Regions from separate parts of the Yersinia mollaretii ATCC 43969 genome, predicted to be linked through region 1. Evidence: riboswitches for the same ligand, from Rfam matches in the RefSeq annotation. Region 1 holds a riboswitch; each other region holds the start of a gene.

Region 1 (6,750 bases):
TCGTTTTCACGGATCAGGCCGTTGACGATTTTATGCATGTAATTCAATGAGAAATCGAGATAATCGCGGCCAGTCAGCACACCGCCCCACGTATCAAAGACCATGACGGACTGCGCGCCCGCCTTGATTTGCGCATTGAGATACAAAATGACGCTATCGGCCAGTTTATCCAGCAACAGATGCAGCGTTTGTGGTTCGGCGTACATCATTTTTTTCAGTTTGGTGAAAGCCTTGCTACTACCGCCCTCGACCATATAGGTTGCCAGCGTCCATGGGCTGCCGGAGAAGCCAATCAGTGGCACTTGCCCTGCCAGCTCACGGCGAATCGTCCGCACCGCATTCATGACGTAACCCAACTCCTGTTCAGGATCGGGGATCGGCAACTTTTCAACATCGGCACGGCAGGTAATCGGCGACTGGAAACGGGGGCCTTCGCCGGTTTCAAAGTAAAGCCCCAGCCCCATTGCATCCGGGATAGTCAGAATGTCTGAAAATAGAATCGCCGCATCCAACGGGTAACGACGCAATGGCTGCATCGTCACTTCACAGGCTAACTCGGCATTTTTGCACAGTGACATAAAATCCCCGGCAATGGCGCGGGTGGCTTTATATTCTGGCAAATAGCGGCCCGCCTGACGCATCATCCATACTGGCGTGACATCGACCGGTTGACGCAATAAAGCCCGCAGATAGCGATCGTTTTTCAATTCATTCATGGTGAAGCTCCCTTAATTACCTAGCGACCATCTTTTATTGGGCTGCATTGTAGCATGTCAGATTCAGCTTTCCTGCTCATGGCGACACAAGACCACCGTATCTTCAATCAGCCTGCGTGCCACGGTGCCCGGCGGCGGCAGTAAGGGTAATTGGTCGTAGCGATACCAACCGGCATTCAGCAGCTCTTTCGGATCGTGCCGCAGTTCACCGCTGTCATACTCCGCCATATACGCCACCATGAGCGAGTGCGGAAAGGGCCAAGGCTGCGAGGTGACATAGCGCAGATTTTTGATGTGGATATTGCTCTCTTCCAACACTTCGCGGGAGACCGCCTGCTCTAAGGTTTCGCCCACTTCGACAAAACCGGCCAACACGGTATTGATGCCGCCGCGATGCCGCACATGTTGTGCCAATAAAATTTCATCACCACGGCGAATAGCGACAATCACGCAAGGGGCGATTTGCGGATAATAGCGCTCGCGGCAGTGGTTACACAGGCAAGCCCATTCGGTGCGGCTGGCATGCATTTGATGACCACAGTATCCACAGAAACGATGGGAGCGATAAAACTCTGCTAGCTGCACACCGCGCCCGGCCAGTTGGAACAAACCACGATCAACATCCAGTAATTGACGCACAGAGCCCATGTCGGTCGGCATTAGCTGACGAATCAACCAAACCGCCTGCCCCTGCCACTCCCCTATCTGTCTGGCGGTTGCGCCCTGTAGCGACCAATTGGCGGCATTGCCTTGCGGCAGCTCCCCTTTCGGTAGCCATAACTTGTTTTCATGGCTGACGATCCACCAGCCACTCTCTTTACCTGTAAGCTGTAGTTCCATATCGTTGTTGCACAACCTCGACTTCACTGGCAATCTAGAAACTGGCTTGTTACTTTTTTGTAACTCATTATTACTTCACGGAGTCGTTCATGCTCAATCGACTGGAAAGCTTGACTCAACGCGTTGGCGGCAGTAATGAATTAATTGATCAATGGCTTCATGCACGTAAAGAACTTTTAGTTTCGTATTGCACCGTGATCGGTATTAAGCCGCGAAAAGAAAAGCATACCCCGCTTAATGAAAAAGCGCTGGAGAACTTTTGTCATAATCTGGTGGATTATCTCTCTTCTGGTCATTTTCACATCTACGACCGAATTATCAAGCAGGTAGAAGGCGAGTCCAGCCCAAGAATGGCGCTGACCACCAAAGTTTACCCCGCGTTGAAAAATAACACCCAAACTATCATGTCATTCCATGATCGCTATACCAACATCGAAATCGATGATGATAGCTGCGCCGAGTTCCAGCAGGCGCTCTCCGATATTGGCGAAGCTCTCGACGCCCGTTTCCAGTTAGAAGACCAGTTAATTAAGTGGGCAGCAGAGTCTTGGCAAGCCGCTCAGCCAGAAAATAAAAAGAGTCAGGCCAATTAACCGAATACCGTAATAGTCAGCGCCATTGTCGCAGGCCATTTGGATTTGGAGCACCGCCCAAATTCAAAGTGGCAGGTAAAACAGCTTACGGCCCGCTATTGCAGTTTTAATACAACCTCATATACTGAGGATTCTTGTCGGAGTGCCTAGCGTCGGCTTTTAACAGCAAACGCAGGCTGAGACCGTTAATTCGGGATCCGCGGAACCTGATCGGGTTAGTACCCGCGAAGGGAACAAGAGTAATTTATCGCTACAGGCCCGGTCTCCCCTTCACAGGTGGCTTCCGGTCACTGGCCAACATCGTTACTCCCGCCAAGCTCCAGACAAGCAATTTTCCCTATACACCACACACTGGTAGGAATTTGCTATGTCTAATAATACAACGTCAGTCACCGCTAAAAGCTCATCACACTCGCGTAAAGCCACTCCTCGCAAACTCATTCCTCGCAAACAACAGCGCGAAGAGGCTCAACAGTTTATTGATACTTTGCAGGGCGTCACTTTCCCCAACTCCCAACGTATTTATCTGCAAGGCTCGCGGTCTGATATTCAAGTGCCGATGCGCGAGATTCAGCTTAGCCCGACCCTGATCAGCGGCAGTAAGGACTCACCTCGCTACGAAGATAATGAAGCCATTCCGGTTTACGACACCTCCGGCCCTTATGGCGACCCCCTCGCTAAACTGGATGTGCATGTGGGGTTGCCCAAACTGCGCGCCAGTTGGATAGCCGATCGTCAGGATACCGAAGCCCTCACCTCCGTCAGTTCAGGCTTTACCCAGCAGCGTTTAGCGGACGAAGGTTTAGATCATCTGCGCTTTGAGCACTTACCCAAGCCGAAAAAAGCCATTGAAGGCAAGTGCGTCACCCAACTGCACTACGCTCGCGCGGGGATTGCCACGCCAGAGATGGAATTTATCGCCATTCGTGAAAACATGGGGCGAGAAAGAATTCGCGGTGAAGTCTTACGCCACCAGCACCCTGGGCAGAATTTCGGCGCTAATTTGCCGGAGAACATCACGGCAGAATTCGTGCGCCAAGAGGTCGCTGCGGGCCGCGCCATCATCCCCGCCAATATTAACCACCCTGAAGCTGAGCCGATGATTATTGGTCGCAATTTCTTGGTCAAAGTGAACGCGAACATCGGTAATTCGGCGGTGACCTCCTCCATCGAAGAGGAGGTGGAAAAACTGGTGTGGTCAACGCGCTGGGGGGCCGACACCGTAATGGACTTATCGACTGGGCGCTATATTCATGAAACCCGTGAATGGATTTTGCGTAACAGTCCAGTGCCAATCGGGACAGTCCCTATTTATCAGGCGCTGGAAAAAGTGAATGGTGTGGCCGAAAACCTGACATGGGAGATGTTCCGCGATACCTTGCTGGAGCAGGCGGAGCAAGGGGTGGATTACTTTACTATCCACGCTGGCGTGTTGCTGCGCTATGTACCAATGACCGCCAAACGTCTGACTGGCATTGTCTCTCGCGGCGGTTCCATCATGGCTAAGTGGTGTCTATCTCATCATCAGGAAAATTTCCTGTATCAGCATTTCCGCGAAATCTGCCAAATTTGCGCTGCTTACGACGTTTCACTCTCACTGGGTGATGGCTTACGCCCCGGTTCTATTCAGGATGCCAATGACGAGGCCCAATTTGCTGAATTACATACACTGGGTGAATTAACCAAAATCGCGTGGGAGTATGACGTTCAGGTGATGATCGAAGGCCCCGGCCACGTGCCGATGCAGATGATCCGCCGCAATATGACCGAAGAGCTGGAGCACTGCCATGAAGCGCCGTTTTACACCTTGGGGCCGCTAACAACCGATATCGCGCCGGGTTACGATCACTTCACCTCAGGCATTGGCGCGGCGATGATCGGCTGGTTTGGTTGCGCCATGCTCTGTTACGTGACACCGAAAGAGCATCTGGGCTTGCCGAATAAAGACGATGTGAAGCAGGGGCTGATCACTTATAAGATTGCTGCTCACGCCGCCGATCTCGCCAAAGGCCACCCCGGCGCGCAGATCCGCGATAACGCCATGTCCAAAGCCCGCTTTGAATTTCGCTGGGAAGATCAGTTCAATCTGGCCCTCGATCCTGAAACCGCGCGCGCCTATCACGATGAAACTCTGCCGCAAGAGTCCGGCAAAGTGGCCCACTTCTGCTCGATGTGTGGGCCGAAATTCTGCTCAATGAAAATCTCGCAAGAAGTGCGCGACTATGCCGCTACGCAAGAACTGGCCGCGGCACAAGAGTTGGCAGCCGCGCAAGAGCTGGGCGCCACACAAAACGAGGCCATCACGGCACAACCCATCCAGATTCAACAAGCGGGCATGGCGCAGATGTCGGCTGAATTCCGCTCTCGTGGCAGCGAGTTGTACCACAGCGCCACTCTCCGGCAGATCGAGGTTAACGATGAACAAGCCTAATGCCCCCTTTGCCGCCACGGAACACCGATTGGGTTTGTACCCGGTGGTGGATTCACTGCTCTGGATCACTCGGCTATTGGCCAGCGGTGTGACCACTATCCAATTGCGGATCAAAACATTAGATGAAATTCAGGGGGAGCAGGATATTGCTGCTGCCATTGCATTGGGAAAACGCTATAACGCCCGCTTATTTATCAATGACTACTGGCGGCTGGCGATAAAACACGGCGCTTACGGCGTTCATCTGGGGCAAGAGGATCTGGAAGTGGCGGATTTGGTGGCGATTCAGCAGGCCGGATTACGGCTGGGCGTGTCGACCCACGATGAGCAGGAGTTGGCGCGCGCGCGTGAGTTGCGCCCTTCCTATATCGCCCTCGGCCATATTTTTCCGACGCAAACCAAACAGATGCCTTCATCGCCACAGGGGCTAGCGGCCTTAACCCGCCAAGTGATTAATACACCTGATTACCCCACCGTGGCCATTGGCGGCATCAATCTGGAGCGTGTTCCTCAGGTGGTCGCCAGCGGTGTAGGCAGCGTTGCGGTGGTGAGCGCCATTACGCAAGCTGCCGACTGGCAGCACGCAACCGCGCAGTTACTGCGACTGGTGGAAGGTAAGGAGTCAACTTATGCACGATAACGCGTTGAGTGATCAGGACTTTCTGCGCTATAGCCGCCAGTTGCTATTGGAAGATCTCGGCCCTGAGGGGCAGCAAAAACTCAAACAGGCTAGCGTACTGATTGTCGGTCTGGGCGGCCTTGGCTCACCCGCCGCACTCTATCTCGCCGCCGCGGGCGTCGGTAAATTGTGGCTGGCCGATGATGACGCCTTGGAGATAAGTAACTTACAGCGGCAGGTGCTCTATCGCACGGCGGATATGGGTCAAAACAAGGCCAAATTAGCGCAGCGCCACTTACAAAGTCTGAACCCGCAGATAGAGGCGATCACCCTCGATCAACGGCTGGCGGGCAGCCCCTTGACCGAGGCGGTGGCGGCGGTGGATTTAGTACTCGATTGCTGCGACAACATGGAAACTCGCCATCAAGTGAATGCCGCCTGTGTGCACGCGGGCAAGCCCCTGATCAGCGGCAGTGCCGTCGGGTTCAGCGGCCAATTGCTGATTATCGACCCCCCTTATGCCCACGGCTGCTACGCCTGCCTGTATCCCAGCAAAGAGACGCAGCAGCGTAACTGCCGCACCGCCGGAGTCTTGGGGCCAGTGGTCGGGGTGATTGGCACTTTGCAGGCATTGGAGGCGATCAAAATGCTGGCAGGGTTGCCCTCGGCGCTCAGTGGAAAATTACGTCTTTTCGATGGAAAACAGCAAAGCTGGAGCACGCTACAACTCAGCAAAGCCAGTCACTGTCCGGTCTGCGGAGGCAAAGCGTGAGAATTTCACTCAATGATGAAGGGATCGAGCTGGAAAATGCGCTGACGGTGAAGGCGCTATTAGCGCAACGGGGTTATCTCCAGCCGGGCTGCGCACTGGCGATCAATCAAACCATTATTCCCCGTGATAGTTGGGACAACCACCTATTGCAGGACGGGGATGACATTTTGCTGTTTCAAGCGATTGCTGGAGGCTGATATGTTGAAAATTGCCGATACCACTTTTACCTCAAGACTCTTTACCGGAACCGGAAAATTTTCGACGCCAGCGCTGATGTTGTCGGCGCTACAGGCATCCGGTTCGCAGTTAATCACCATGGCGATGAAGCGGGTTGACCTGAAATCAGGCAACGATGCCATTCTCGCGCCATTGCGCCAGTTAGGTGTGCGCTTGCTGCCCAATACCTCGGGGGCGAAAACCGCCGAAGAAGCGGTGTTTGCGGCACGTCTGGCCCGTGAGGCGCTTGGCACTCATTGGGTAAAATTGGAGATTCACCCCGATGTGAAGTATCTGCTGCCCGACCCGATAGAGACTCTGAAAGCCGCTGAAATATTGGTGAAGGAGGGTTTCGTGGTGCTGCCTTACTGCGGCGCTGACCCAGTATTGTGTAAGCGCTTGGAGGAAGCTGGCTGTGCCGCCGTGATGCCACTGGGTGCGCCTATCGGCTCAAACTTGGGATTACGCACCCGCGATTTTCTGCAAATTATTATCGAACAAGCCCAAGTTCCGGTGGTGGTCGATGCCGGTATTGGCGCACCCAGTCATGCGCTTGAGGCGAT
Region 2 (6,750 bases), 1.2 Mb from region 1:
GTCGGCTGGAAGAGGGCTGCTACTTTTTGCTGTTTGATCAGCGCTCCCCCCAAACCTGCAACCCCGACATTCGCCGCTGGCTCTGTGAGTTGATCACCCCCGTCGCCCTGCTCAGCCATGCCGACCCCTTTTATCAGCGCTACTGGTCTCCGGCTTACGGTATGTTGCCGCGCTGGCACCATAATCGGCTGACCACACAGGAACCCAAGCCGGAAGGGCTGACTGAGCTGACCCTGACCTTTTACCGCGAGCACTCCGAGTTTGATGCTATCAGCCAAACACTGACCACCTTGCTGGCGGCTCATGGCGTCACACTGACAATACAGGCCGTCGATTATGTCAGTTGGTATCAGGGTGATGCGCGGAGTGACATCTGGCTCGGCAGCGCCAACTTCTACCTGCCGCTGGAGTTCTCCCTGTTTGCCACCCTGTATGAGCTGCCGCTGCTGCAACACTGTCTCGACGATGAGCTGCATCAGGACGTGGAATCATGGCGCAATAATACCCTGCCAATGGCGGACTGGAGCCAGCGCTTGGTCAGCCAAAATCAATTCCACCCGCTGTTCCATCACTGGCTAGAATTATATGGGCAGCACAGTATGCGCGGCGTGCGCATGAACACCCTCGGCTGGTTTGACTTCAAATCGGCTTGGTTTACCCCACCCGAGGCATAAATATCTCTTCACTTTCCCTGCGGCGAATAACGCCAGCAGGGATTTTGATAATAACAGTTTCAATCAATACATTGGACGACACCATCTCCTTAACGATATAATACCAATAGACGCAAAATAAGGAGATAGCGCGGTGACAAATATTGAAATGGAGAAAGAACTATTAGCTAACGGTTTTACGGAAAAAGAAGTTAATCGATTAAAGAAAGTTCTGACCCATAAGCATGTTAATGATGCTGGAGGTGAGACTTTAGAATCACTAATTCTTGATTTAAAAAAAGGTTTTATTCCTAGCTGCATTGTTATTGGAATTATTCCATTATTATATCCACTAATAGTTACCGAACCTATTAGAATAGGGGTAATAGCTTTCTCAGTAGTTGCAATGATTTTATTATTTAGTGTTAATTTAATTAACCCAATTAAATTGTCATATAAGTCATATGTGTTTTTAAAAAAGAAAAACAGAAATGAAGGGGAATAACTCCCCTTATATGTTATTTTAAATAAATAACATCGTCATGTTCGTTAATATCTGAAATGATACGAACTTTATTTCCAGCACCAGCAATTTTCAGTAGTAAAGCACCCTGACTCATTTTTGTATAGTTTCTATAGTAATCACTCGGAATATATTTAAATAATCGCCATATATCAGGTTTTAAACTCAGAGCAGCCACACCATACAGTGATGATGCCATATCTACAGCATGATAAGCCATCGATCCTGCTTTTGGCTCAAATCCCATAAACTTAGCGGTTATTCTGTAACCTTTTTCCATAAACCCTACATAGTTATCTTGACCGAGTAAATGATATACTTTTTCAGCGACTGTACTAGCACCACTAAGCGTTAAATGTACACCAGCCAATTTTCCTATAACAAATCCCGACTTTACTATAAGTCCTGCCCCTGAAAGAGCTTGTAATCCCCCACCGACAACACCAATGGCATTTATGGTATAACCAATTTCATTATTATATTTTTCCATATTAATCGTCATATAGACTTTTGCTCTATCCAGCGAAAGCATAGTGCCTTGCCTTTCTATATTGGCACACTCCTCTTGGATATTATTGATCGCAACACGGCACTCCGAATCGGTTTTTGCATTACGAATAATGTTTAGGTTGCCATCGGACAGTTGTTTTACTTCACTTTCAAATCTCGCTTTAAGGAAGAAATCCTTAATGTGGCGGGAGGAAACAATCTTTGCTGTTTTCATTAAGTCATTGGCTGCCGAGTGAGCCAATGCAAGAAAGTAATTATTATCCCTTTCTCTTCTATTTAAGTAAATGTCCATAAAGCATCATCCATAATTAAATTCACAAAAAAGAGAGAATATCTTATCTTCCAACCGGTATCACTGGGCCGCCTACTCATAGAGGTCTATTTCAGCCTTTACGCGGGTTTATCTCTCTATTTTAAGAATACGCCCCGAGCGTTAATCTGATTTATTAATATCCTATGGGTATTTAATATTGGATAGTTATTGACTGCATTTACTGACTCACAAATATCTTATCGACCAACAATACCCTTTCCCCTATTCAAATTAATCTCTACAATAGCGGCGTCTCAACGGGGTGCTAAATTGCAGAAAACGGCAAGTTAGCTGAGAGCAAACCCGTCGAACCTGATCCGGTTAACCCCGGCGGAGGGATTTGAGAAAAATAACGCCGGATCAGCACCTTGCCGCTGTTATTAACCGCCTCAGATACCTTTGCCACCTTTATTCTTAAGGAGTGCAAAGTGTTTAAACGCATGATTCCCTGTCTGTTTTTACTGTCTGCGGCCGCTGTTGCTGCCGATAAACCCACCCTCACGGTCTACACCTATGATTCCTTTGCTGCCGAATGGGGGCCGGGGCCAGCTATCAAAAAAGCCTTCGAAGCCGAGTGCGATTGCCAGCTTAAATTTGTGGCACTGGAAGATGGTGTTTCACTGCTGAATCGCCTGCGGATGGAGGGGAAAAACAGTCAGGCCGATGTGATTTTAGGCTTAGATAACAATCTGGTGCAGGCGGCGGAGCAAACCGGCCTGTTCGCGCCAAGTCAGGTGGATACCCGCGCACTGACACTGCCTGAGCCGTGGCAGAACAAAACCTTTGTCCCTTACGACTATGGCTACTTTGCTTTTGTGTATGACAAAAACAAACTGAAAAACCCGCCAAAAAGCTTGGAAGAGTTAGTCAGCAGCAAAGCGCCGTGGCGGGTGATTTATCAAGATCCCCGTACCAGCACGCCGGGCCTCGGCTTAATGCTGTGGATGCAAAAAGTGTATGGCGATAAAGCCCCGCAGGCGTGGCAAGCGCTGGCGAAGAAAACCGTCACCGTCACCAAAGGCTGGAGCGAAGCATACGGCCTGTTCCTGAAAGGCGAAGGGGATCTGGTGCTGAGCTACACCACCTCTCCGGCTTACCATCTGATTGAAGAGAAGAAAAGCAACTATGCCGCTGCCGATTTCAGCGAAGGCCACTACCTACAAGTGGAAGTCGCGGGCCAATTGGCCTCTAGCAAACAGCCGGAGCTGGCACAGCGCTTTATGCAATTTATCGTGACCCCCGCTTTCCAAAATCATATTCCCACTGGCAACTGGATGTATCCGGTAATCAAAATGGACCTTCCGGCGGGGTTTGACACCCTCAACGTGCCGCAAAAAGCATTGCAGTTTGATGCCAAAGAGGTAGCCGATAACCGTGGCAAATGGATTCAAGCATGGCAATCCGCCGTCAGCCACTGATCCCGCCATGGTTATGGCCGGGGCTGCTCGCCGCTGCACTGATCGTCGGTGTCGCCTTATTGGCGTTCACCGCCATCTGGCGACATGCGCCTGCGGCAGACTGGCAAAACATTTGGCACGATAGCTATCTGTGGCATGTGATTCGCTTTACCTTCTGGCAGGCGTTTCTCTCGGCGCTGCTGTCGGTGATACCCGCTATTTTTCTGGCGCGCGCCCTGTACCGCCGCCGCTTTCCCGGTCGCCAACTGATGCTACGCTTATGTGCCATGACACTGGTGCTGCCAGTGTTGGTGGCCCTGTTCGGCATCCTGACGGTCTATGGCCGCCAAGGTTGGTTGGCGGGGCTGTTTGGCTGGCTCGGCGTGGATTACCGCTTCTCGCCCTATGGTTTGCAAGGCATTTTGCTGGCGCATATTTTCTTTAATATGCCGCTGGCAACCCGCCTGTTGTTGCAATCACTGGAGGGCATCGCCGTGGAGCAACGCCAGCTCGCCGCACAGTTGGGCATGAGTGGCTGGCAGCATTTTCGTTGGGTCGAGTGGCCCTACCTGCGCCGCCAAATTCTGCCCACTGCCGCACTGATTTTTATACTCTGTTTTGCCAGCTTCGCCACCGTGCTGTCACTGGGCGGAGGGCCACAAGCCACCACCATTGAGCTGGCGATTTATCAAGCGCTGAGCTACGACTATGATCTGGGCCGCGCCGCATTACTGGCGCTGATCCAACTGGGCTGCTGCCTTGGCTTGGTGGTGCTGAGCCAACGGCTAAATTCGGTTCTGGCGGTGGGCAATACCCACGGGCAGCAGTGGCGCAGCCAGCAAGACAGCTTTTGGTCGCGCATCAGCGATACACTGCTAATTGGTGCGGCTTTGTTATTGATGGTTCCCCCGTTGCTCGCCGTTGTCATTGATGGCAGCAATCAAACGATAGTGACCGTGTTGCAGCAACCGGCACTGTGGCAAGCCTTTTTCACCTCATTGACCATCGCCATTGGGGCCGGATTGCTCTGTGTGATCCTGACCATGATGCTGCTGTGGAGCAGCCGTGAGCTGAAACTGCGTCAGCAAATGGCTTACGGGCAGGCGCTGGAAGTGAGCGGCATGGTGATTCTGGCGATGCCGGGTATCGTGCTGGCGACGGGCTTCTTCTTGCTGCTCAATGACACATTGGGCTTGCCGCAATCCCCTTACGCGCTGGTGATCCTGACCAATGCACTGATGGCGGTGCCCTATGCCTTGAAAGTGCTGGATAACCCAATGCGCGATCTGGCGGAGCGCTATACGCCGCTCTGTTTATCACTGGATATTCGCGGCTGGCACCGATTGCGCCATATTGAACTCAGCGCCCTGAAGCGCCCGCTAGCGCAAGCGCTGGCCTTTGCCAGTGTGCTCTCCATCGGCGATTTTGGTGTGGTGGCGCTATTTGGAAATGAGCATTTCCGCACCTTGCCATTTTATCTCTATCAGCAGATAGGCTCTTACCGCAGTAATGATGGCGCAGTGACCGCCTTGCTCCTGCTGTTGCTCTGCTTCCTGCTGTTTACTCTGATTGAACGACTGCCGAGCCGCCATGTTAAAACTTGAGAAAATCACCTATCTCTACGAGCACTTACCGATGCGCTTTGATTTATGCATTCAGCCCGGTGAGCGGGTGGCGATCCTTGGCCCCAGTGGCGCAGGTAAAAGCACCCTGCTGAGCCTGATTGCCGGTTTCTTAGCGCCCGCCAGTGGTCGCATGTTACTGAATAGTCAGGATCACACCACCACCGCACCCGCCCAACGGCCAGTCTCGATGCTGTTTCAGGAGAATAATCTGTTCTCGCACCTCACGGTGGAGCAGAACATTGGGCTGGGGCTGCATCCGGGGCTGAAACTCAATCAACAGCAGAAGCAGTTATTGAGCCAGATCGCCCAGCAGGTGGGACTGGAGGCGTGTCTCGACCGCCTGCCAGCGCAACTCTCCGGTGGTCAACGTCAACGGGCCGCCCTCGCGCGCTGTCTGGTACGCAGCCAGCCCATTCTGCTGCTGGATGAGCCATTTTCTGCGCTGGATCCCGCATTGCGCAATGAAATGCTGCAACTGGTCGATCAGGTATGCCGCCAGCGTCAACTGACACTGCTGATGGTGTCCCACAATTTGGATGATGCCGCGCGCATCGCCGACCGCACTTTGTTAGTGGTCGATGGCCGCATTTACTACGACGGCCCGACGCAGGCACTGGTCAGCGGCAGTGCACCCGAAGCCAGTGTGCTGGGGATTAGCCACCCAGCACCTTCCACAGCAAATGGCGATACACCGGCATAATCGGCTGCATATGCAACCAGACAAAACTGGCGATCGCCAGCGCAATGGCCAGCACGGTCACCCAGCGCAGTCGGGCAAGAGGCAGCCACTTGCTCAGGCGATCGGGGCTGCGTTTACCAAAACGCCACCAGCGCCATGATAACCAGCACGCCAGCCAAATCAGCAGCACCACAGCCACTAACAGGCACTTAAACATAAAGCTGTTGGCGCTCGGCGGGATATCAATGGCAACACCGGCCAGAATGCCGGGGAAGAAATAGACTGGCGGCCAAGTGAGGCAACCAATCACATTCGGTAGCGCGAATTTTGCTGGCGGCAGATTCAGCATCCCCGCCACCATCGGCACAATAGGCCGCGCCGGGCCGATAAAGCGCCCCAGCAGTACCGTCGCCATGCTGTGGTTGTGTAGCGCGTGTTCGGTTTTCGCCAGCATCGATTTATGTTTTTTCAGGAAAGACCAGCGGTGCAGCGGCTCTTTGAAGCGGCGGCCAATAAAGTAGGAGAGCCAATCGCCGGTCAGGCAACCGACAGTGGCGGCAGCCCAAGCCCAATAAAAATCCATCTCCCCACTGCCAATCAGTGCCCCCACGGTGGTCATCATGATCGTGCCGGGCAGTAGCATCCCCACCAGCGCTAAAGATTCAAGAAAAGTGACGAGCATGACGACAAATAGCGCGAAAGCCAGAGATTGTGTCAGTAAATGCAGTAAATAGGCTTCCATAAATGTGTCCGTTGGTTAACAACCCTGTTGAATGCGCGGGGGATTGTCCGACCCCTTTGCTGATGAGTCAATCACCTCATTGTATGAATCAGTGACCAGCCATCATTGAAATAGACAATTACTGTATAAATACCCATACTAAGAGAACTTAAGCTCGGGCGACAAATAAAATAGCCTGAACATAATTTGGATCGTTTCTCTTTACTAAAGGTAGCACTGTGGGGCAAACCCGTCAGGGCTTCCTGCTCACCCGCCACTGGCGTGACACGCAGGCAGGCACCGAAGTTGAATTCTGGTTAGCCACCGAT
Region 3 (6,750 bases), 1.0 Mb from region 1:
CGGCGCAGATGGTGTTGATCTGAAAGCCGGTGTCACCACGTTTAACGAAGTTTATCATGTCAGCACCGCGATGTGCCGTGCCGCCAGCCGCATCATTCTGCTGGTTGACTCGTCCAAATTTGGCCGTAAAAGTCCCAATGTCGTTTGCCCATTAAGCGCCGTCGATACCCTGATTACGGATAAAGGGATTAGCCCAGAATATTTGCAGGCACTGCAAGAAATGGGCATTAACATCATTCTGGTTGATAAAAATGAGTAATCCACTGCTGACCTATGCCCGTGAAACACTGGAAATTGAGCTGACAGAGGCCCATAAGTTGCTGTCACGATTAGATGATAATTTTATTCGAGCCTGCGAACTGCTGCTGGCTTGCACCGGTAAAGCCGTGGTGTCCGGCATCGGCAAATCCGGCCATATCGGCAAAAAGATTGCCGCCTCACTGGCCAGTACTGGCACCCCGGCGTTTTTCGTTCATCCCGCCGAAGCACTGCACGGCGATTTGGGCATGATTGGCCCGCAAGATGTACTGATTTTCATCTCCTACTCTGGCCGAGCCAAAGAGCTGGATCTGATTCTGCCCTTGCTGGCGGACAGTCATATTCCGGTGATTGCCATCACTGGCGGCAAAGAGTCCCCCTTAGCGCTCAATGCGGCCTGTGTGCTGGATATTAGTGTTGAGCAGGAAGCTTGCCCGATGGGACTCGCCCCGACATCCAGCGCGGTGAATACCCTGATGATGGGGGATGCACTGGCAATGGCATTAATGCGCCATCGCGGCTTCAATGCCGAAGATTTTGCCCGCTCACATCCGGGCGGCAGCTTGGGTGCACGCTTGCTCAACCGCGTCCATCATTTGATGCGAACCGGTGATCGCCTGCCAGTGGTGAATGAGTCCGACAGTGTGATGGAGGCAATGTTAGAGCTTAGCCGTACCGGATTGGGCTTGGTGGCCGTGTGCGATCCCGATCAGCGAGTGGTGGGCGTGTTCACTGATGGCGATTTGCGCCGCTGGTTGGTCAAAGGCGGTACGCTGCAACAACCGCTGGCAGGCGCAATAACGCGGCCGGGTTACCGACTACCTGAACAGTGGCGTGCTGGCGAAGCGCTGGAAGCACTGCACCAGCATCATATCAGTGCGGCACCCGTGGTGAATTTGGACGGGAAACTGGTCGGCGCGATTAATCTGCATGACCTGCATCAGGCCGGTATTGCTTAATGATGGTGGAGGAGCAAGGTGATCACCATCCTGCTCCGCATTCATTATTCGTCGCCAAAGATTAACGCCAATTAGGATCTTGCTGTAACTGCTTTTTCAGCATGGCCTGAATAGGCTCATCAGGGCGGCCCAGCCACTGATAGGTGGCAAACTGGCTCGGGTTATCCTGCGCTTGCGGCTTGTCTTCCACCGTGACTCTCATCCCCCAAGCCTGCCAAACTTGCTTCTTATTCTGGCTAAACGCCACCCACATAAAATTATTGCTGCAATCATGGGGCTTACAAATTCGGCCCACTTTATACTGCTGCCCTTCCCACGTGATCACCTCATACGGCGCTGACGTCCCCACCCCTTTGCGCGCCCATGCGGGTAAGTTTTTCTGGCTCTTGGTCATTTTCTGCCAGCTATTTTTATAAACCGGCTGTTGCAGCAAATCCGCCATGGTCGGCAGGAGTTTCGCGGGCGCGGCCTGAGAAGGGGTCGGTACTGAATTAGGGGGTGATGGTGTACTGGTTGATTGCGCGAAGGCCCAGGAGCTGGCACTGAGTATCGCCGCTGCAACAAGACAATGGAGGGTTTGATGACCTTTCATTATCGAAATCCTTATGATCTGATTAATCTATTCGCCGGGGTATTAACCGCGATCCCAGTGCAACTGATTTGCAGGCGTCGTGTTGGTTTGCCTGTCTATGACCATCAACGGTAGAAAAAGTTGATCCATAGCACGAATTTTCATCCTAATTCCAGTTATACCACAATCGGTATGACAGCTTGAGTTAAGCTATGAACCAGATGATGATTGAGAAGGCCACGCCATGTTAACCTATGAGTTACCCGAAGCACCCGAGAAGCTGTATTACTCTGCCGGGGATGCCCATCCACTGGACAAACTTGAGACCGATAAAATCATCCAGATGGTGATCGACTTGGATGTCGCCAACTCAGACAGCGAACACTATGTCACCGGCTGGATGGGACTAAATAGTGTGGTAGTGGTGCGCAACTATCAAAATAAGCGCGGCACAGCTAACGGTTTTGTGGTGAATAAAGGCGATCGCTATCGGCTAAGTATTCAGTCGATTGAATTCCGCATCCCGAAAGCAGTTTTGTGGATGAGCTTTCGCCGCAAGCCGCGCACCATGGAGCTAATTACCTACGAAACGCTGGGTGAACAACCGAGTGGCATGCAGCAATACCGCAATATCCTTGATGAAGATCTGCTACAGCAGTTAGATGCCGATTGGCGCGAACTGAATGATTATCTGGGTGCTGCCTGTTGGCAACTGGAGAACGGCACCCCATTGTGGCAGCAAGCTCAACAGCAGATAACATCAGACGCGATCCGTCAGTTAGCTGATGCAGCCATCTTCCGCACTAAATCTTTGCAAGCCGATGGCGATTACGCTGGTTTCTGGGCTGGCGAGTACTTTTTCGCGGTCAGACAGCCCACAGCGAGCCATCCCCTGCCCGCAATCCAAATCTCTTGGCGCGAAGACGAGAAAGAGATTGGCAGCTATCAATTTGATCTGATCAATGATGAAGCCGGCGAGCCAACACTCTCACTGTGCATCCGCCCCCGTAAAGGTGCGGACAGTTATCTGCTTAACCGTTTTGATGCTCATCATCTGCAACGTGCCATCGCGATGTTTGCCATGATCCAGCGCCATTTGTTGGCGTAACCCCTGTGGCTTCAAGCACGAAGGGCATCCCCAAAGGCATTGGAACCACAGGTAGGCGGCCAGCGAAAGCATCCCGATAAGCTGACACCAGTCAGTGATTCGGGTAATTGAGCGCAGCTAACACCCCTGTGGTTTCAAGGACGAAGGGGATTACCACCATTGGTGGAAATGATGCACCGGCCCCACCCCCAGCCCCACTTCGAGGCTATCGGCCTGCTCCAATGCCCTTTGCAGATAGCCTTTGGCCGCTTCTACGGTATCACCCCAATTCGCGTGCCGTGGGCGCAATGCGGCCAGTGCCGCAGATAAGGTGCAACCAGTGCCGTGGGTATGGCGAGTGTTGACTCTGCGGGTCACAAAACGCTGCTCTCCTTGTGCTGTCAACAGCCAGTCGGGGCTATTTTCGCCAGTCAAGTGGCCCCCTTTCATCAGTACCCCCTGACAGCCTAGCGCCAGCAGCGCCCGCCCCTGCTCACACATCTCCTGTTCATCGCGGGCGAGTGGGCAATTGAGTAACGCCGCCGCTTCCGGCAAATTCGGCGTAATCAGATCAACCTGGGGTAACAGTTGTTGGCGCAGCGCAGCCACCGCCTCCGGTGCCAGTAGCGGATCGCCACTCTTCGCCACCATTACGGTATCCAGCACCACAAAGGCGATCGGATAACGGCGTAGTTGCGCGGCGACGACGGCAATAATGTCAGCATTCGCCAACATGCCTATTTTGGCGCTATCAATGTGTACATCACTCAGCACAGAATCCAGTTGAGCGGCGACAAAAGCGGGTTCGATGGGATAGACCGACTGCACGCCAGTGGTGTTTTGCGCCACCAGCGCAGTGATCACTGTGGTGCCGTAGGCTTGCAGAGCAGAAAAGGTTTTCAGGTCAGCTTGAATACCCGCGCCGCCACTGGGGTCAGTTCCGGCAATCGTGAGTGCATTAATGCGCTTCATGAATATGTCTCCATACTCATATCCGTAAGCGATAGTGCCAATAGCGAGGGTTTCACCGTGGCAACAGCAGAAAAAGCGGCAGGTTGAACGAACATATTCCTCCTAACCGGCGGTCAAGAAGGCGGAACCCTGCGGTGCCGAGACTTCCCTACGCTGGCATAATCCAGATCAGGTAATACGGGTAAAATCTCAGCCAAACCACTTTTAGTGGCGGGCACCCCGAGTCAGAATTGTTATTATCATTGGCAAGTGATAGAAGATCAATGATGCATTCGCAAAACCAATAAGTAAGACAACAATAGCCTCCTGTGCTGGAGAGATAACCGGAGAATGAGTATCGAGATTCGTCTGTATCAAGAGAGTGACCGCCCCTTTCTGCGCACTCTGTATCTGGCATCACGGCGAGCGGCCTTTAGCTGGCTGGATGGGGAGCATTTTCGTTTGGAAGATTTTGATCGTTCCACTATGGGAGAGACCGTTTTGGTCGCCATGGATGGTGATCGACATTTGGGTTTCGCCTCAATTTTTATGGAGGAGAGTTTCCTGCATAACCTGTTTGTTGATCCTACCGCGCAGCATCACGGGGCGGGCAAGGCATTATTACAAGCAGCACAAGCGCTATTTACCACACATGGTTCACTAAAATGTCTGGAAAAAAACCAGCGAGCGCTGACATTTTATCAAAAACAGGGTTGGGTAGTGATTGCGACGGGTAAGAGCAGTGACGGCGATTACGTTTTGATGCATTGGCATAATGAAAAAGTTAAATAAAGCACAGATAAAAAATAAAAAAGGGAGCCTAGCTCGCTCCCTCTGTTGGCTGAAAAAAGAGTGATGCCTTACTCCCCGCGTAGCGTTTTGACCTCATCCACTTTGATATTCAGTGTCGGTTGCCCAAACTGCTGAAGCAGATAATTGCTCAAACTCACCACCTGCTCATCAGTTAATGTCTCGGCAAAACCGGGCATAAATATCTCGCCATCGTTGGTTTTGCGCGACACCCCATGGAGGATCACATTGATCAGGTTATTGGGGGTATTGGCTCCGACCACTGAGTTCTTCATCAGCGAAGGATAGTAGCCGTCTTTCACGCCATCTCCCGTAAAGCTGTGGCACGTCGCGCAGTTCCCCAGATACAAACGCGCCCCGTCAGTCGTGTTATCCGCCTTGAATGGCACACCGCGCAAGGTATTGACGCTGGTTGCCGATTGGCCCCAATCCGAGCGGCTTTGGGTTTCGTCGTCAGGATTGAGCGGTTTCAATGTGCGCAGATACACCGCCATCGCATTGAGATCACCCTCCGTCAAGTGGCGAGTACTGTTTTCAATCACTTCCGCCATTGGGCCAGCCGCCTGCCCCTTGCCGTCGACATGCCCGGTGCGCAGATATTGCACAATTTGCGCCTGACTCCAGCCGCCAATCCCGGCGTGAGGGTCTGAGGTAATATTGAATGCCGTCCAGCCGTCAATTTCAGTGCCGCTATAAGCTTTGCTCTCTTTCATTCCCATAGTGATGTTGCGCGGCGTATGGCATTCACCACAGTGACCCAATGCCTCAACAAAGTAAGCGCCCTGATTCCATTGCGCATCTTTGCTGCTATCAGGCTGGAAGCGCTGCCCTTCAAAGTTCACCAGATTCCAGAACCACAATCCCCAGCGCTGATTGAAGGGGAAAGGCATCTCATTTTCGCGGTTTGGCTGATGGACCGCCGGCAGACTGAACAGATAGGCTTTGATCGCTTTAACGTCATCATTGGTTAGCAAGGTATAGGAGGTGTAAGGGAATGCGGGATAGAGATTCTCCCCGTTTTTGCCTTTCCCCTCATGCAACGCGCGCAGAAACTCCTCATCACTCCAACTGCCAATCCCCGTCTCTTTGTCGGCGGTGATATTGGGCGAATATAAGGTGCCCATGGGCGTTTTAAAAGCCAGTCCACCGGCAAAAGGTTTACCATTTTTAGTGGTATGGCACGCCACGCAGTCGGCGGCTTTGGTCAGGTACTCACCGCGTGCAATCAGGCTCTCGTCCGCACTGGCGTAGCCGCTGATGGCGAATCCCAAGGCGATAAGCAGGGGTTTTACTGAGTGACCCAGGGTTATTTTTTTCATGTCACACCTCGGTCTTCAATGTTTCAGCGATACGCAGGGAGAGTGCCGCGATCGTCAGCGTACAGTTCACTGAGCCGACGGTTGGCATCACACTGCTGCTGGCGATAAACAGGTTTTTATGGTCATGGGTGCGGCAATCGCTATCGACCACCGAATCTTTCGGGTCGTCGCCCATGATAGTGGTACCGGTGATATGGTTATTGTTGGCAAAATTATTATTGAATTTAATTTCAGTGCCGCCCATCAACCGCGCCGCTTCGGCGTAAATCTGTTGGGTGTGTACCGCACTTTTGCGGACGTAATCGTCCATTGCATAGTAGAACTCAGGTTTTGGAATGCCGATCGCATCTTTCTCTGTCGAACTGGGAATAATGCGGTTTTCTACGTGCGGCAGAATCTCGTGGAAGCTGTCGAACTGCACAAAACGCGCGGCTCGATCACGGATTTTGGCTTCAAGCTGTGGTCCAAGTTGCAAATCGCCCTGCTTAAGCAGCTCAATCGTCACTTGGTCAGTGCGCGATAAGTTAGATAAATGAATCTTTTTCGCCGCAAAATCAGCGCGGAAAGCCCCATCACGGAAGCCGACCATCGAGGTCATCTCCTGCGGCCCACGCCCCGGCCAAAGAGGTTCACTGGCCATAAAGGTGACCCCTGTCCCCGGATGATCCATCAGGTTGCGGCCCACCATATCTGAACTGTTACCCACGCCGTGCGGGTTCTTCTCACTGGTGGACATCAGCATCAGTTTCGGTATCTCAATTCCATTGGCGGCCAGCACAAAGAACTTACCCTCAG

What was found. A riboswitch is a leader RNA that binds a small molecule or an ion and turns the genes downstream of it on or off. The one in region 1 is predicted to bind thiamine pyrophosphate.
Positions count from the first base shown of each region.
Region 2: linked by a shared signal. The riboswitch ahead of thiB (thiamine ABC transporter substrate binding subunit) and the one ahead of thiC (phosphomethylpyrimidine synthase ThiC) in region 1 are both predicted to bind thiamine pyrophosphate.
Region 3: linked by a shared signal. The riboswitch ahead of thiD (bifunctional hydroxymethylpyrimidine kinase/phosphomethylpyrimidine kinase) and the one ahead of thiC (phosphomethylpyrimidine synthase ThiC) in region 1 are both predicted to bind thiamine pyrophosphate.

Region 1 covers NZ_CP054043.1:836,670-843,419, forward strand. Annotated here, with positions in the region: gene hemE (uroporphyrinogen decarboxylase) at 1-716, opposite strand, end outside; gene nudC (NAD(+) diphosphatase) at 780-1,556, opposite strand; gene HRD69_RS03655 (Rsd/AlgQ family anti-sigma factor) at 1,646-2,149, shown strand; TPP riboswitch at 2,278-2,399, shown strand; gene thiC (phosphomethylpyrimidine synthase ThiC) at 2,517-4,580, shown strand; gene thiE (thiamine phosphate synthase) at 4,567-5,220, shown strand; gene HRD69_RS03670 (HesA/MoeB/ThiF family protein) at 5,210-5,971, shown strand; gene thiS (sulfur carrier protein ThiS) at 5,968-6,168, shown strand; gene HRD69_RS03680 (thiazole synthase) at 6,170-6,750, shown strand, end outside.
Region 2 covers NZ_CP054043.1:2,010,750-2,017,499, reverse strand. Annotated here, with positions in the region: gene sgrR (HTH-type transcriptional regulator SgrR) at 1-674, shown strand, start outside; gene HRD69_RS08970 (hypothetical protein) at 808-1,158, shown strand; gene HRD69_RS08965 (DUF4225 domain-containing protein) at 1,172-1,978, opposite strand; TPP riboswitch at 2,248-2,356, shown strand; gene thiB (thiamine ABC transporter substrate binding subunit) at 2,428-3,417, shown strand; gene thiP (thiamine/thiamine pyrophosphate ABC transporter permease ThiP) at 3,393-5,000, shown strand; gene thiQ (thiamine ABC transporter ATP-binding protein ThiQ) at 4,987-5,721, shown strand; gene HRD69_RS08945 (DedA family protein) at 5,675-6,442, opposite strand; gene HRD69_RS08940 (DNA polymerase II) at 6,661-6,750, shown strand, end outside.
Region 3 covers NZ_CP054043.1:4,422,006-4,428,755, forward strand. Annotated here, with positions in the region: gene srlR (glucitol operon DNA-binding transcriptional repressor SrlR) at 1-259, shown strand, start outside; gene gutQ (arabinose-5-phosphate isomerase GutQ) at 252-1,217, shown strand; gene HRD69_RS19660 (inhibitor of vertebrate lysozyme family protein) at 1,279-1,809, opposite strand; gene HRD69_RS19665 (hypothetical protein) at 2,033-2,896, shown strand; gene thiD (bifunctional hydroxymethylpyrimidine kinase/phosphomethylpyrimidine kinase) at 3,047-3,847, opposite strand; TPP riboswitch at 3,976-4,079, opposite strand; gene HRD69_RS19675 (GNAT family N-acetyltransferase) at 4,178-4,618, shown strand; gene HRD69_RS19680 (cytochrome c) at 4,687-5,955, opposite strand; gene HRD69_RS19685 (GMC family oxidoreductase) at 5,957-6,750, opposite strand, start outside.